4 regions of the Bradyrhizobium sp. P3_C3 genome follow, and region 3 is predicted to be linked to each of the others. Evidence: predicted binding sites of a transcription regulator. Region 3 holds the regulator's gene; each other region holds the start of a gene.
What was found. The regulator LexA, encoded in region 3, represses DNA repair genes until DNA is damaged. The targets are predictions, from matches to a motif close to TGTTCNNNNTGTGTTCNG.
Positions count from the first base shown of each region.

Region 1: a site for LexA is predicted at 1,801-1,818, ahead of AC1DW2_RS23985 (PA0069 family radical SAM protein). Genes of this name have one in related genera too.
Region 2: a site for LexA is predicted at 1,567-1,584, ahead of AC1DW2_RS42070 (DNA recombination protein RmuC). Genes of this name have one in related genera too.
Region 4: a site for LexA is predicted at 1,383-1,400, ahead of recA (recombinase RecA). Genes of this name have one in related genera too.

Region 1 covers NZ_JBFUGY010000022.1:25,037-29,228, reverse strand. The annotation lists gene AC1DW2_RS23995 (ribonuclease HII) at 1-60, opposite strand, end outside; gene AC1DW2_RS23990 (VOC family protein) at 137-592, opposite strand; gene AC1DW2_RS23985 (PA0069 family radical SAM protein) at 616-1,779, opposite strand; gene AC1DW2_RS23980 (phosphoketolase family protein) at 1,990-4,192, shown strand, end outside.
Region 2 covers NZ_JBFUGY010000084.1:7,859-12,050, forward strand. The annotation lists gene fmt (methionyl-tRNA formyltransferase) at 1-781, opposite strand, end outside; gene def (peptide deformylase) at 920-1,444, opposite strand; gene AC1DW2_RS42070 (DNA recombination protein RmuC) at 1,616-2,815, shown strand; gene AC1DW2_RS42075 (GIY-YIG nuclease family protein) at 2,948-3,250, shown strand; gene AC1DW2_RS42080 (AmpG family muropeptide MFS transporter) at 3,431-4,192, shown strand, end outside.
Region 3 covers NZ_JBFUGY010000011.1:15,436-19,627, reverse strand. The annotation lists gene AC1DW2_RS14430 (hypothetical protein) at 63-215, shown strand; gene AC1DW2_RS14425 (molybdopterin molybdotransferase MoeA) at 447-1,658, shown strand; gene lexA (transcriptional repressor LexA) at 1,835-2,536, shown strand; gene AC1DW2_RS14415 (hypothetical protein) at 2,744-2,974, shown strand; gene AC1DW2_RS14410 (hypothetical protein) at 3,165-3,599, shown strand; gene AC1DW2_RS14405 (GAF domain-containing protein) at 3,824-4,192, shown strand, end outside.
Region 4 covers NZ_JBFUGY010000020.1:84,825-89,016, forward strand. The annotation lists gene AC1DW2_RS23010 (hypothetical protein) at 198-395, opposite strand; gene AC1DW2_RS23015 (hypothetical protein) at 688-861, shown strand; gene recA (recombinase RecA) at 1,493-2,581, shown strand; gene AC1DW2_RS23025 (hypothetical protein) at 2,676-3,845, shown strand; gene gcvP (aminomethyl-transferring glycine dehydrogenase) at 3,824-4,192, opposite strand, start outside.

The DNA.
Region 1 (4,192 bases), on a different contig from region 3:
CGGCGCGCCCTTCTCTGGCGCGTCTTTGGCCGGCTTCCTGGTGGACTTGTCCCGAATCATGGCCGGGATCGTGCGCAAGCGGCCCGGCCGGCGCAACCGGGAACCCCGGACAATTCCCGTTATTCAGACCAGCCGCCTACTCCGCCAGATGCACCCGCCGGTCCTCTCCGACCTCGATGCCCGGCGCGACCACGACCTCCCAGGGATGGCCGTCGGGGTCGGCGAAATAGCCGGAATAACCGCCGTAGTCGGTCTCATGCGCCGCTTTCAGCAGCGCCGCGCCCTTGCCAACGGCGAAGACCAGAACCGCATCGACCTCGTCGCGCGTGGCGCAGTTCCAGGCGAGCGTCATGCCGCGGAAGGTCGCTGGCCTCGGATTGTCCGGTAACTTGGCGTCGGCCGCGAGTTTGTCCCAGTGAAACAGGGCCAGTACCGGACCACCGGTATCGTAGAACGCAACCGCCTCGCCGGTCGCCTTCAGCCGACGCGCGAAGCCGAGCGCGTCATAGAAGGCGATGCTGGCACGAATGTCGCTCACACCCAGTGTGATGACGGTGAGCCGCGGCACCGGCGCGGTAAGTTCCTGGCTCATGCTACGCCTCTTCCGTTTCCCGATCAGAACAGGCTGAGCTGATCGCCGTTCCGCTCCGGCCTCGCAAAGTGATCCGTCGTCAGCTTGGAGCGCCGCTTGTTCAGCCCAAGCCTGTCGCAGGCGATCTCGAAGCGGCGGCCGATGGTCCAGGCCATCGGTCCGGTGCCCTTCATCCGCTCGCCCCATTTCGCGTCGTAATCGCGGCCGCCGCGCATGTCGCGGATCAGGGTGAAGACGTGGCGGTAGCGGTCCGGATAATTGGCCATCAGCCATTCGCGGAAGAGATCGCGAACCTCCAGCGGCAGCCGCAACAGCACATAGGAGGCTTCCTTGACGCCGGCATGGGCGGCGGCATCGAGAATGCGCTCGATCTCGGAATCGTTCAGCGCGGGGATCACGGGCGCAACCATCACGGTGGTGGGAATGCCGGCCTCCGAGAGCTGCTTCAGCGCCTCCAGCCGCTTCGGCGGCGTCGCCGCGCGCGGCTCCATGGTGCGCGCGAGCTTTGGATCGAGCGAGGTGACCGAGATCGCGACCTTGGCGAGGTTGCGCTTGGCCATCCGCGCGAGAATGTCGATGTCGCGCACCACCAGCGCCGACTTGGTGACGATGCCGACCGGATGGCCGGCGCGCTCCAGCACTTCGAGAATACCACGCATGATTTTGCGCTCGCGCTCGATCGGCTGATACGGATCGGTGTTGGTGCCGATCGCGATCATCCGCGGCTCGTAGCCGGTCGCGGCCAGCTCCTTCTCGAGCAGCGAAGGCGCATCTGGCTTGGCAAACAGCTTTGACTCGAAGTCGAGCCCCGGCGACAGGCCGAGATAGGCGTGCGTCGGCCGCGCGAAGCAATAGACACAGCCGTGTTCGCAGCCGCGATAGGGATTGATCGAGCGGTCGAAGCCGATATCGGGGGATTCGTTGCGGGTGATCACCTTGCGCGAGGCGTCGACGCCAACGCTGGTCTTGAACGGCGGCAGCTCCTCCAGGCTCTGCCAGCCATCGTCGAAGGCGACGCGGGCCTCGGCCTCGAAGCGGCCACTGGCATTGGACTGGGCGCCCCGCCCTCGCCTGCGCTGCTTGTCGATTGCGACCGCCAGTTCGGGAAAATCAGAGTCCGCACCCGCCGGCTCGGAGGGCGCCGTGACCGGCGGGTGCTTGAGAGCATGAGAGGATGCTGGACTCATGAAGCCAAGATAGCACGCCAAAGGAACAAATCAAGAACACAAACAAAAAACTGAAAAACAACCCCATGCACAGTAGCCGCCCAAATTTCGGGCGCGGTCCTTTGACCTCACGCAACACACCCGTCGCGGCGATCCTGTTCGATGCCGGACAGGGATCAATCGCACCGGAACAAAGTTGGTGACGATCGCTGGGTGAAAGTCAGCAGGAACATGACAAATCAACGACAATCGGCCTCAGGGAGCAGCGACCTCGATCTGCTCGATCGCTATTGGCGCGCCGCGAACTACCTCTCTGTCGGGCAAATCTATCTGCTCGACAATCCGCTGCTGCGCGAGCCGTTGCGGCCGGAACACATCAAGCCGCGCTTGCTCGGCCATTGGGGCACGACGCCCGGTTTGAACTTCATCTACGCCCATCTGAACCGCGTCATCCGCGCGCTCGATGTCAGCGTGCTCTATATCTGCGGTCCCGGCCATGGCGGCCCAGGCATGGTGGCCAACACCTATCTCGAGGGCAGCTACAGCGAGATCTATCCTGACGTCGCGCGCGATGCGGACGGATTGCGAAAACTTTTCAGGCAGTTCTCCTTCCCCGGCGGCATTCCGAGCCACGCGGCGCCGGAAACGCCGGGCTCGATCCACGAAGGCGGCGAGCTCGGCTACGCGCTGGTGCACGCCTATGGCGCCGCATTCGACAATCCCGACCTGGTCGTCGCCTGCGTCGTCGGCGATGGCGAGGCCGAAACCGGCCCGCTCGCGGCGTCGTGGCACTCGAACAAGTTCCTCAATCCCGCGCATGACGGCGCTGTGCTGCCGATCCTGCATCTCAACGGCTACAAGATCGCGAACCCGACCGTGCTCGGACGGATGCGCGACGCGGAGATCCGCGACCTGTTCCGCGGGTTCGGCCACGAGCCGCTGTTCGTCGAGGGCGACGATCCTGAATTGATGCACCAGGCCATGGCGGACGCGCTCGACGTCGCGCTCGGCAGCATCCGCTCGATCCAGCAGCATGCCCGCGACGGCTGTCAAAGCGTCGAGCGGCCGCGTTGGCCGATGATCGTGCTGCGCAGCCCGAAGGGCTGGACCGGCCCGAAGGAGGTCGACGGCAAGAAGGTCGAGGGCTTTTGGCGCGCGCATCAGGTTCCCGTTGCGAGCTGTCGCGAGAACCCGGCACATCTGAAAATCCTCGAAGACTGGATGCGCAGCTACGAGCCCGAAAAGCTGTTCGACGGCAGCGGCGCGCTTGTTCCCGAGCTTCAGGCGCTGGCGCCCGAAGGTAACAGGCGCATGGGCGCCAATCCGCACGCCAATGGCGGCCTGCTGAAGAAGGAGCTGAAGCTGCCGGACTTCCGCAGTTTTGCCGTGGAGGTGCCGCAGCCGGGCGGTGTGACGGGCGAAGCGACGCGTGAGCTCGGCAAATTTTTGCGCGACGTCATCCGCCTCAACGCCGAGACGCGCAACTTCCGCATCATGGGCCCGGACGAGACCGCGTCAAACCGGCTCGACGCCGTGTTCGAGGCGACGGAACGGGTCTGGATGGAGCCGACGGAGCCTTACGACGTGCATCTCGCACAGGACGGCCGCGTGATGGAGGTTTTGAGCGAACATCTCTGCCAGGGCTGGCTCGAGGGCTATCTGCTCACCGGACGGCACGGCTTGTTCTCCTGCTACGAGGCCTTCATCCACATCGTCGATTCCATGTTCAACCAGCACGCCAAATGGCTGAAGGTGACGCGACATCTGCCCTGGCGGCGACCGATCGCCTCGCTCAACTATCTCCTGACCTCGCATGTCTGGCGGCAGGACCATAACGGCTTCAGCCATCAGGATCCCGGCTTCGTCGATCTCGTCGCCAACAAGAAGGCCGACATCGTCCGCATCTACTTTCCGCCTGATGCCAACACGCTGTTGTGGATCGCCGATCACTGCCTGCGCACTTATGACCGCATCAACGTCATTGTCGCCGGCAAGCAGCCAGCCCCACAATGGCTATCGATGCAGGACGCCGCCACGCATTGCGATGCCGGCATCGGCATCTGGACCTGGGCTGGCACGGAGGATGCGGATGGCGAGCCCGACGTCGTGATGGCCTGCGCCGGCGACGTGCCGACACTGGAGACGCTCGCCGCCGTCGATCTGCTGCGCAAGGCGCTGCCCGACCTGAAGATCCGCGTCGTCAACGTCGTCGACCTCATGACGCTGCAGCCGAAGGACCAGCACCCGCACGGCCTGTCCGACCGTGACTTCGACAGCCTGTTCACATCAGACAAGCCCGTGATCTTCGCCTATCACGGTTATCCCTACCTGATCCACCGTCTCACCTATAACCGCACCAACCATGCCGGAATGCATGTGCGCGGCTTCGCCGAGGAAGGCACCACGACGACGCCATTCGACATGGTCGTGCTCA
Region 2 (4,192 bases), on a different contig from region 3:
CGCCGGGTGCACCGGAGCCCTTCGCCAGCTCGCAGCGCAGGATTTTTACGCGCGCATTCTCAAGCTCGGCCCAGGCGCCGGGAAACGGCGACAGGCCGTGGATGTGGCGCAGCACGGCGCGCGCAGGCCTGGTCCAGTCGATCCGGGCTTCGGCCTTGTCGATCTTGGCGGCGTAGGTGACGCCATCCTCGCTCTGCTTCCTGAGCTGGAGCCCGCCGCGGGCGAGCGCGGCCATCGCGCGCACCATCAGATCGGCGCCGAGCCGGGAGAGGCGGTCATGCAGATCGACCGCGGTCATGTTGTCGGGAATCGCGATGCGCTCGGCCATGGCGACGTCACCGGTGTCGAGACCGACATCCATCTTCATCACCATGACGCCGCTCTCGGCATCGCCTTCCATGATCGCGCGGTTGATCGGCGCGGCGCCGCGCCAGCGCGGCAGCAGCGAAGCGTGCAGATTGTAACAGCCGAGCTTCGGCGCATCGAGGATCGCCTGCGGCAGGATCATGCCGTAGGCGACGACGACGGCGGCATCGGCGTCGAAGGCGCGAAACTCGTCGAGCGCTTCGGGCGTCTTCAGCGACTTCGGCGTCAGCACGGGCACGCCAAGTTTTCGCGCCGCTTCCTCGACCGGGGTCGGCTGCAATTGCAGGCCGCGCCGTCCGCCGGGCTTGGGCGCACGGCTATAGACCGCCGCGATCTCGTGGCCATGCGAGACCAGCTCGAGCAGCGTCGGCACGGAGAAATCGGGCGTGCCCATGAAGATGAGGCGGAGGGGCATGTGGCGAGACAATCCTCGGAAACGAGCAAGTTACTCGTCATGGCCGGGCTTGTCCCGGCCATCCACGTTCTCGCTACTCGCGGCGGCAAAGAACGTGGATGCCCGGCACAAGGCCGGGCATGACGGCGGAGGACGTGGCTACTCCGCGCGCTTGGCGGCTTTCTCGAACTTCTTGATCACGCGGTCGCGCTTGAGTTTTGACAGATAGTCGACGAACAGCACGCCGTTGAGATGGTCGATCTCGTGCTGGATGCAGGTGGCGTAGAGGCCTTCGGCGTCCTCCTCGTGCACCTTGCCGTCGAGGTCGGTGAAGCGCACGCGCACCTTCGCAGGCCTTTCGACCTCCTCGTAATATTCGGGGATCGAGAGGCAGCCTTCCTCGTAGACCGACAGATCCTCGGAGGAGGCGATAATTTCAGGGTTGATGAAGACACGCGGCTCCGGCTTTGTCTCGCCGTCCGGGTCAGGCTTGGCGAGGTCCATGGTGATCAGCCGCAAGGGCTGCGCGATCTGGATCGCCGCGAGCCCGATGCCGGGCGCGTCGTACATGGTCTCGAACATGTCGTCGGCAAGCTTGCGGATCTCCGTCGTGACCTTCTCGATCGGCTTGGAGACCAGACGCAGCTGCTTGTCGGGCAGGATGATGATTTCTCTGAGGGCCATGGCCGCGATTTAAGCCGCATGCCGGATGCGGTCAATGCGGCGAGGAACTCCGTTAACCCTCCGCTAACCATAAAACTTCAGGGTTCGTTAACCATAAAAATTAGGGGGCTATCAACCATAAACGTTCGCTATTCGTTCGCGGAGGGTGTCGAATCGGCTACAAGGGCCGCCATGAACGAGATCATTTTCCTGGCTGGCGACTGGCCGGTCCGCACCATCGATGCGCTGATCGGCTTCGGCGCCCTCGTCGTCATCCTGCTGGTGGTGATCGCGGTCGTGATCGCGCGATCCGGGCGGCGCGGCGCGGAACTTGCCATGGCCAATGCCATCCGCGCGGACGAGCTCGAGGAGCGCCTCAGCCAAGTGCTGCACGCCCAGAGCGAAGCTGCCGGCCGAGCCGACGCCATGACCCAGGCGCTGGCCGGCCGCCAGGCCGACATGGCGCGCGCGGTCAACGAGCGGCTGGATTCGGTGACCCATCGGGTCGGCCAGTCCATGGAACACTCGACCCGCAACACGATGGAGAGCCTGCGCGCCCTGCACGAGCGGCTCGGCATCATCGACAACGCGCACAAGAACCTCACCGACCTCACCACGCAGGTGACAACCCTGCGCGACGTGCTCGCCAACAAGCAGTCGCGCGGCGCCTTCGGCCAGGCAAGGATGGAGGCGATCGTCCAGGACGGCTTGCCGAAGGGCGCCTACGAGTTCCAGTTCACGCTCTCGACGGGAAAGCGGCCGGACTGCGTGGTGTTCCTGCCCGACCAGCGGCCGCTCTGCATCGACGCAAAGTTTCCGCTGGAGGCGATGACCGCGCTGCACGATGCGCGCACCGACGAGGAGAAGCGCATCGCCACGCAGCGGCTGCGCGGCGACGTGATGAAGCATGTCAGCGACATCGCCGACAAATATCTCGTCGCTGGCGAGACCCAGGAGATGGCGCTGATGTTCGTGCCGTCGGAATCCGTCTATGCGGAAATCCATGACGGTTTCGACGACGTGATCCAGAAGGCCTATCGCGCCCGCGTCGTGCTGGTGTCGCCCTCGCTCTTGATGCTCGCGATCCAGGTGATGCAGCAGATCATGAAGGACGCGCGCATGCGCGACGCCGCCGACCAGATCCGCACCGAGGTGATCAAGCTCGGCGACGATTTGGGCCGCCTGCGCGACCGCGTGCTGAAATTGCAGAAGCATTTTGCCGACGCGAACGAGGACGTGCGGCAAGTGCTGATCTCCGCTGACAAGATCGAGAAGCGCGCCGGGCGGATCGAGGAGCTCGATTTCAGCAAGACCGATGCGCCGGAGGGTCCGCATCTGGTGGCAACGGGAGCCGCGGAGCTGTTCCCGAGGAAGCTCCAGGCGGGGGAGTGAGGTTATAGTACACTGTCATGCCCCGCGAAGGCGGGGCATCCAGTACGCCGCGGCAGCCGTGATTGAATCGAGGCGCTGGTGAGTTACTGGATCGTCCGCCTTCGCGGACGATGACACCGTTGGGGTGGTCGCATGGGCGGACGCCATTACTACGTCTATATTCTTGCCAGCAAGATTGGCGGCACGCTGTACATCGGTGTGACAAACGACCTCATTCGTCGCGTGGCGGAGCATAAGTCGAAGGTCATCGAGAGCTTTACAGAGAAGTATGACGTCGCAAGGCTGGTCTATTTTGAGCAGTTCGACGATCCTGAGAATGCGATCAAGCGGGAGAAGCGGCTCAAGAAGTGGAACAGGGCCTGGAAGGTCCGACTGATTGAGCAGCACAATCCGAATTGGGATGATTTGTATCCCGCGATAGCCGGGCCACCATGATGCTGTCATACCCCGCGAAGGCGGGGTATCCAGTACGCTGCGGCAATTGTGATTGAACTGAAACGCTGGTGATTACTAGATCGTCCGCCTTCGCGGACGATGACATCGAGGGTGTTGAGGCGTCTCCCGCCTCACCGGCTACCACGAGGCTTTTCCCCCAGAATCTGCTAACACCTCTCCATGACCGCACCCGACGCGACCTCCCCTGCCAGCCCCGACACGGCCCCTACCTCCTGGCGCGACGGCCTGGCCGTGTACCTGCAACCGCGGGTGCTGATCGTGCTGTTCCTCGGCTTCTCGTCCGGGCTGCCGCTGGCGCTGTCGGGCTCCACGCTCCTGGTGTGGATGCGCGAGGCCGGGGTCGACCTCAAGACCATCGGGCTGTTTGCGCTGGTCGGCACGCCCTACACGCTGAAATTCCTGTGGGCGCCGCTGGTGGATGCGCTGCATGTGCCGCTGTTCACGCGCGCGTTCGGACGGCGGCGCGGCTGGCTGCTGTTCTCGCAGCTATTGCTGATCATCGCGATCCTGCTGCTGGCGCTGACCGATCCCGCGCGCTCGCCGTTCTACGTCGCGCTCGGCGCGCTGCTGGTCGCGACGACGTCCTCGACGCAGGACATCGTGGTCGACGCCTTCCGCGTCGAGAGCCTGCCGGAGAGCGAGCAGGCTGCCGGAATGGCTTCCTATGTCGCGGCCTATCGCATCGGCATGCTGGTCTCGACCGCGGGCGCGCTGTTCATCGTGTCCGGCTTCGAGGGCACCGGCATTCCGCGTGCGTCAGCCTGGATGTGGGGCTATGTGGTGATGGCGGCGATGGTGCTGATCGGCACGATCACCGCGCTGGCCGCGACCGAGCCCGAGCAATCGGTGCAGGCGGAAGCCGCGATACAAACCGAGACGGCGCTCGCGCGCGTGCTGCACGCGGCGATCGGGGCCTTCTCG
Region 3 (4,192 bases):
TCTACATCGGGCTTATCATCGTGTTAGGCAAAACCTACCTTACCAAGCAGGCCTCTCTGCTGATGAAATTCGCCAGAACCACCTCGGATTCTGACCTTTCCGCAAAACTGATCAGCAAGGCCGCCGACCTGAAATCCCAGGCCGACCCGCTGCCTGACAAGGATCAGGGCCCCGCAGCGCCGGACGTCAGTCCGTACAAGCAGCCGGGGGGCTGACCGATGCTGGCCGTGGCTCTCGTCTTTCTCGTCCTCGCCATGGCCATCCTCGTACCGGTCTGTCTCGCCTTCTGGATCATGCCGGGGCGGACTTGATGCTCACCCTTCATCGCAGAGCGGATGACGCAGGATAAATCATCCTGCGCGGCCACTGTTTTGCCTCTGCGCCTGCACTCGGCTAGAACTCTCGCCGCCGATTTGCCCGAACGGGCCCAGCAGGAGTTTTCACCCGTGGCCCTGATGCCGGTTTCCGACGCGCTCGCCGCGGTGCTGGCGGGCGCAGAGCCGTTGCCTGAAGAGATGATCGCGCTCGACGCAGCCTTCCACCGCGTGCTCGCGCGCGATGTCGCGGCGCGGCGCACGCAGCCGCCGCAGGCGATGTCGGCAATGGACGGCTATGCGGTGCGCGCGGTCGATGCGGCGAAGATCGACTCCCAGCTCACCCTGATCGGCGAGGTCGCGGCGGGCCGCCCGTTTGCGGGATCGATCGGCGCCGGCGAGGCCGTGCGTATCTTCACCGGCGGTGTCGTTCCCGATGACGCTGATGCGGTCGTGATCCAGGAGGACACGATCGCGGACGGCAAGCGCATCACCATCAAGGAAGCCGCCGTAACGGGGCGGCACATCCGCCCCGCCGGCGTCGACTTCTCGGAAGGCGACGTGCTGCTGCGCAAAGGGGCCCGGCTCACCGATCGCGACCTCGCGCTCGCCGCCGGCATGAATTACCCGCAACTGCCAGTCCGGCGACGCCCGAAGGTCGCGATCCTCGCCACCGGCGACGAGCTGGTGATGCCGGGTACGACGCCGGGCCACGGCCAGATCGTCTATTCCAACGGCTACGCCCTGCACGCGCTCGCCCGCAGCGAGGGCGCCGATACCATCGACCTCGGCGTTGCCGCCGATACGCTGGAGGCCACCACGGCCGGCATCGGCCGCGCGCGGGAGAGCGGCGCGGACATCCTGATCACGACCGGCGGCGCCTCTGTCGGCGACCACGATCTGGTCCAGCAGGCGCTGAGGGACGAAGGTATCTCGATGGCGTTCTGGAAGATCGCGATGCGGCCGGGCAAGCCGATGATGCACGGGCGGCTCGGCGCGATGCGCGTGATCGGCCTGCCCGGCAATCCCGTGTCATCCTACGTTTGCGGCTTCCTGTTCATGGTGCCGTTGATTCGCGCGCTTTCGGGCCGTTCGATGATTCATCACCGCCGCGAACGCGCGGTGCTCGGCCGCGATGTCGGCGCCAATGACCAGCGCGAGGATTACCTGCGCGCATGCCTCGAGCTGCGCGACGACGGCACACTCCTCGCCCTTCCGGTCAATCACCAGGATTCCTCGCTGCTTGCGAATCTCGCTGCGGCACAGGCACTTCTCGTGCGCGCGCCATTCGCGTCGAAGGCCGAAGCCGGCACGCCTTGCGAGGTCTTGCGGCTGCCCGTCTGAGCGCTTCGTTCGCGTGCGTTCCGCGAACTTTGTCGCGTTCACGGTAAATTAAGCAGTTGCGGAACATGTATCGAACATATAGTGTCCGTTCATGATTTGTTTCGAGAATGTAGCGGCTTACTGCTGAATTCAGCGTCTCGGAATCGAACGACATCAACCGGGGGATTTTGGTCGAGATGTTAACGCGCAAACAATACGAGCTCCTGCGGTTCATCAGCGAACGGCTGAAGGAAAGCGGCGTGCCGCCCTCCTTCGATGAGATGAAGGACGCGCTCGACCTGCGCTCGAAATCGGGCATCCATCGCCTGATCACCGCGCTCGAGGAGCGCGGCTTCATCCGGCGCTTGCCCAACCGCGCCCGCGCCATCGAGGTGATCAAGCTGCCCGAGCTTCAGGCCGCCGCCGGCAGCCGCCGCGGCTTCACGCCGAGCGTCATCGAAGGCAATCTCGGCAAGGTCCGCACGACGTCCAGCCCGCCGGCGGACGAGGGCGAGCGCCCCGTCGCGGTGCCCGTGATGGGCCGCATTGCGGCCGGCACGCCGATCGAGGCCTTGCAGACCCGCAGCCACACCATCAGCGTACCGCCTGACATGCTCGGCTCGGGCGAACATTACGCGCTCGAAGTGCGCGGCGATTCCATGGTCGAGGCCGGCATCCTCGACGGCGACATGGCGCTGATCCAGCGCAACGAGAGCGCCGATACCGGCGATATCGTGGTGGCGCTGATCGACGACGAGGAAGCAACCCTGAAGCGCTTCCGCCGCCGCGGCGCCTCGATCGCGCTCGAGCCCGCTAATGCGGCCTATGAGGTCCGCATTCTGCCGCCCAACCGGGTGAAGATCCAGGGCAAGCTGATCGGGCTGTACCGGAAGTATTGATACCGGACGTGCCGGTATCGGTTATTGGGCGCCCCGCGCGCTTTCGATCGGCATCGCCGATCCGAGATTGGAGCGGACGATTGTCCGCTTCCGCTGGATAGTCTTTCTGGTTTCGCGCAGATTATCCGGCCCCTCCTCCAGCGGTAAATCCTCGGCACGCMGCACGAAGCAGCCCTGCTTCGCGGCCTTCAGGTTCGAGGAGAAGTCATGCGCCGGATCGTTCTGAGCACAATTGCTGTGGCGCTGATCGCAGCATCAGCGTCGCAAGCCTTGGACGTACAAGCCTTGGCCGTGCAAGCCTTGGCCGCGCAATCGCGGCCCCATGTCCGCAAGGACACCGCCGTGAGCGAGCAAGTCCGCAAGGCCAGCGGCACCATCGACCGACCGTCGCGGCCGGGCTGGCAATATTCCGGCTGGTCGGCGCCTGCGGGGCGCTGACACGCGCCTGCAATGCAAAGGGGCGGGCTTTGTTCCTGGTGGATTCGGGAAAGTTAATGTGATTGCGGCCTGCGGCGGCGAGCCGTAGATTTGCCTACAACCCGGCAGAACGTTTGGTATTTCCACTCTGATAGAGGCCTGCGCCTCGATTAAGAGACGTGGGTCGCTATCCCTGCATGAGGAGCACCCGATGTGTGACTACAGCCTGCATGCCGTCGCGTCGCGTCCCGCCGAAGTCGGCGAGACGATCGTCACGACAACCTTCCGCGGCACCTCGACGCGCGGCTTTGCCTCCGCGGCCGATCCGACCGTCGCGGTCTGCCTGCTCCCGGGGACGGAGCTCGCCTTCGCCGACAACGTCCGCTACGACAATCGCTGGATCTGGACGCGCACCGTCAATTCGCGCGTCGGCAAGTTCGGCAAGATCGATCCGCACATTCCCGATCGCCATCATGATGCGATCGAATTCCCCGACGGCAAATCCGTGCTGGTGACGCAGCTGGTCGAAGGCCAGCGTGCGACCGTGCTGCAGCTACCGGTGACCCAGCCGCTCGGCGAGCGCGAGCACAAGCCGCAGACCATCACCGACAGCCGGACAACCATCACCCGCCTGCCGATCGGCTGATGCAGCCATTCCCGGCCGGCAGGTCGGGCCAGGATTGAAAATCGCCATCGCCGGCCGAGGCCGGCGAGATGGTGTCGTTTGTGTCCCGCGAAACTCCATCGGGCGGACCAAGCCGTGGCGTCTCCCACCGCACGAAGTTTGCGCTGTCCTGCCTGAATTTTGAACGTCCGTTCCGCAGCCAAATGGCCGATGCTTGGTGCGGCTTGAGACGGCGGGCACGTTCGATGAAGACCTTCATTCGCGTCGTTGAACTCTGGGTGCCTGACCGCACGCGCATGCGGCTGGAATTCGGCGGCGGCCTCTACGGCGAAGGGTTGTCCGCGTTTAGGGACGTGAGCGAGGATCTGCACTTCGGATATGACGAGGGGCTTCCCGGCAAGGCCTGGGCCGGCGGCCACCCCGTGATCCTCACCAGATTCACCGATTCCTATTTCAAGCGGACCGATCAGGCCATCGCCGCCGGGCTGACCTGCGGCGTGGCGGTGCCGGTGTTTTCAGGCGAATTCCTGCAAGCCGTCATGGTGCTGTTCTGCGGCGACGACGAGGCCCATGTCGGCGCGATCGAGCTCTGGCACAACGATGCCGAAACCTCC
Region 4 (4,192 bases), on a different contig from region 3:
CATCGCCATTTCAACTTGGTCGGCCAGGACTGTGAGATGACTTGCGAGGCGGTCGAATAGTTCGCGCTTAGCGGCGTCGGTCGCGGATGAGAGCGCACTCCGCCGCGTCCTTCCGCAGCTTCTCAAGTTGAACCAGATGATCTTGCATGGCCCGCTGGCCCGCTGTTTCGAGAACCAGCGGAGTCAACGCGACGGGCTTACTTCGGCGGCTGCAAGCCGGATGATTTCAACCATTCCTCAATGCGGGCGGCGACATCGGATTCGTGGGCCTTCTTCAAAAGAGCCTCTTGCTCTGGGGCCGCCTGCAATTGTTCTGCCTTTTCTCGCGCTAGTCTGGCTTCCTTGATGAGCCGCTCTCCAAGCACTCTATCCGGTTTGAATCGGAAGCGCTTCATGACTTCCTCCTGTCACAAAGTTCGCTCTGCTTAAAACTTTCAAGGGGCACAGAAGTTCTACGGAACTCTACACCTCATGTTCGCTTAGCGGAACACATTCGTTTGCGGTCCGTTCTTCAAATCCAAATCGGGCCACCGCGAAAATCAAACTAGGCCACCGCGCTCGGAAACCAGGCCAGCATCCGGGTACTGCCGAAATAGGCCACTCGGGATTGCAAAGTAGGCCACTGGTAGGAACTAAGGGATTGCCCGCCCTGTTGCATGTTGTTCCTCCCTCTAAAGGAACAGCCTTATGGCCGACGACAACAATAAAAATCCAAATGAGAAGCAGCCCGGCGAGAATCCGGACGGCAAGTACCATTTCAATCCTGGGAACATGGCCGGGAAGAAGCCCGGGGATCCGGAGCAGACTGCCGAAAACCGTGGCGAGCAGCCGCACGAGGACAAAGAAAAACCCGCCGGTTAGATGCCGGCCACTCGCAGATGCGAAGTAGGGCCACTATAGGACCGCACCGGACGGCGGCTTTATGGCCGGCCACTCACCGAAGAAAAATGGGAATGGATTGTTTATCCCAGGATCGGGCAAGGAGATCGCTTCGCAGGAATGGCTCCCACTAGAGCGGCCTCAAAGGGAGCGCGGGCCTACATCGATGAGAAGCTGGATGGAAAAGAGGCCGCCAACTGAGGCGGCCTCAAATCATCAGGATCAGCCAGACGATTAGGCCAGCGTTCACGGTGCCTACGGTGACAATACCTGTCTGAATAAGTCGCTCGGTCATGGTGTCACCCCCCGATTGAGAGGGAACCCTGCGCTCAATCGGAACGAGCGTCTATGCAGATTGTGCCAGACCCGGGAAATTTCGGTAATATATGACGGCGTGTTCCGCCCGTGAATACACCTTATGGTTGGCCCAGAACAAAACAGGCCACGTGTCATTTCAAACCAGGGCAATGTCGCCGGAAACAGGCCAGTACCAAAATCCGCGAAAGAACATATTGCGAACTTGGAACAAATAGGGTACATTACTTTTATCGCCGGCCCGCCCCGCCAATCGTTTGTCCCTCTAGCGAATCCTCGCCATAAGGAGCACGACCCAATGTCCAACACTGCCCTGCGTATCGTCGAAGGATCTTCCATGGACAAGAGTAAAGCTCTGGCCGCCGCGCTCTCCCAGATCGAGCGCCAGTTCGGCAAGGGCTCGGTGATGAAGCTCGGCAAGAACGACCGGTCGATGGATGTCGAGGCGGTGTCCTCGGGTTCCCTCGGGCTCGACATTGCGCTCGGGATCGGTGGTCTGCCGAAGGGGCGCGTCGTGGAAATCTACGGGCCGGAATCCTCGGGCAAGACCACGCTGGCGCTGCACACGGTGGCGGAAGCGCAGAAGAAGGGCGGAATCTGCGCCTTCATCGACGCCGAGCACGCGCTCGACCCGGTCTATGCGCGCAAGCTGGGCGTCAACATCGACGAGCTCCTGATTTCGCAGCCGGACACGGGCGAGCAGGCGCTGGAAATCTGCGACACGCTGGTGCGCTCGGGTGCGGTAGACGTGCTGGTGGTCGATTCGGTCGCGGCTCTGGTGCCGAAGGCCGAGCTCGAGGGCGAGATGGGCGACGCGCTGCCGGGTCTCCAGGCCCGTCTGATGAGCCAGGCGCTGCGCAAGCTGACGGCCTCCATCAACAAATCCAACACCATGGTGATCTTCATCAACCAGATCCGCATGAAGATCGGTGTGATGTACGGCTCGCCGGAAACCACGACCGGCGGCAACGCGCTGAAATTCTATGCCTCCGTCCGTCTCGACATCCGCCGCATCGGCGCGATCAAGGAGCGGGACGAAGTGGTTGGCAACACGACGCGCGTCAAGGTGGTGAAGAACAAGCTGGCGCCGCCCTTCAAGCAGGTCGAATTCGACATCATGTACGGCGAGGGCGTCTCCAAGATGGGCGAGATCCTCGATCTCGGCGTCAAGGCCGGCATCGTCGAAAAGTCCGGCGCCTGGTTCTCCTATGACAGCCAGCGCCTCGGCCAGGGCCGCGAGAACTCGAAAGCGTTTTTGAAAGCCAACCCCGACATCACCGCCAAGATCGAGACCTCGATCCGCCAGAACTCCGGCCTGATCGCCGAGCAGATTCTCGCCGGTGCACCGGAGCGTGACGCCGACGGCGAGGAGCCGGCGGACGAGTAAGGCCTAACGCGAAGAACTTTCGCGAGGAGCGGGCGCTGAGGACGTTGAGTTGCCGACGTCGTCAGTGCCCGTTTCGTTTTGTGGGGCGTTCGCGATGAAACGCGTGATCCTGACCAGTTCGTCCGGCGTCGGTCTTGCCCATGCGGATCGCGCCGACATGGTCGTGCCGTTCATCTTTCGCTTCGTTTCGGGGCCACTGCCTACCTCGCATCACCTCGAGCAATACCTGACGGGAGGCTATGTCAGAGGCGATCCGGAGGTGCGTTGGTCCGATCTTGTTGGCCGGTTGCCTCAGACCGGTCTCGCGCACAAAGAGACAGGCCTGATTTGGTTTTGCGAGACCTATGGCGTCGATCTCATCGAGCTGTGGTTCGACCCTGAGCCCAATAGTCAGTTGCAACTGATCTGGATCCTCGATTATTTGCGGTCCCATCCATCGATCACCGATCGTCTGAGATTGCGACGTGTCAATTTCGATCTGCGCGGAGCGGACGGCACAGAGCTTCGCGATCGTATGGTGCGGGAATTGGAGGTCGCGGACTGCGACTTCGAGATCGCCAACATGGCCTGGGAAGCCTACCGGGCGCCAACGCCGGAGCTCTGTTTCGGATTGCTCGGCAGGGATTTCCCCAGGCTGCCCTTCCTGAAGCCTGCGATGGAACAATTGCTGGCAGAACTGCCATCACCAATCACCGGACTAGGTACGACGGAAGCGCGGCTTCTCGACCTGATTGCGCGGGGGCACAACCGTACCAAGGAGCTGTTTCAACCGGACGGTCCGCTGCAAACGCGCGTGTTCGATCAATGGGAATTGGGCCCGCTGCTCGAAGGGCTTGGGTCCGGCCCAATGCCGGTGATCACGGGTCTCGATCCGAAACTCGCGACGCTGGCCCCGCACGATGCGCGAGGCCGCAACGCCGCCTTTCGCCGAAGCCGGCTATCGCTCACCGAATTTGGGGAAGCGGTCCTTGAAGGCCGGGAGGATTTCCGCCGTCAAACCCCGATCAGACGCTGGTGGGGCGGAACGCTTCTGACCAACGAACGGCTGTGGCGTTGGGACCGACAGAACCGTTCGCTCGTTGCACCCTTGATACGCGTTCGGGGACGTAGGGTGGGCAAAGGCGCGCAAGCGCCGTGCCCACCATATTCCAACGCGCATAAAGGTGGTGGGCACGCTTCCGCCTTCGCTCTTCGAGCTACGGCGGACAAGTCGCTTTGCCCACCCTACGAAGCTACGATCCCTTACTCCGCCGCTTCCGCGTAATCGCTCACCGGCGGGCACGAGCACACCAGGTTGCGGTCGCCATAGACGTTGTCGACGCGACCGACCGGGCACCAGTATTTGTCGGTGCGCGAGACGCCGTCGGGAAAGCAGCCCTCGGCGCGGGTGTAGGCGCGATTCCAATCGTCGTCCGCGATGTCGTGCACGGTGTGCGGGGCGTGACGCAAAGGCGAAGCCTCGATCTTGAAGCGGCCGGCCTCGACCTCGGCGATCTCCTTCCGGATCGCGATCATGGCGTCGCAGAACCGGTCCAGCTCCGCCTTCGATTCCGACTCGGTCGGCTCGATCATCAGCGTCCCCGGCACCGGAAAACTCATGGTCGGGGCATG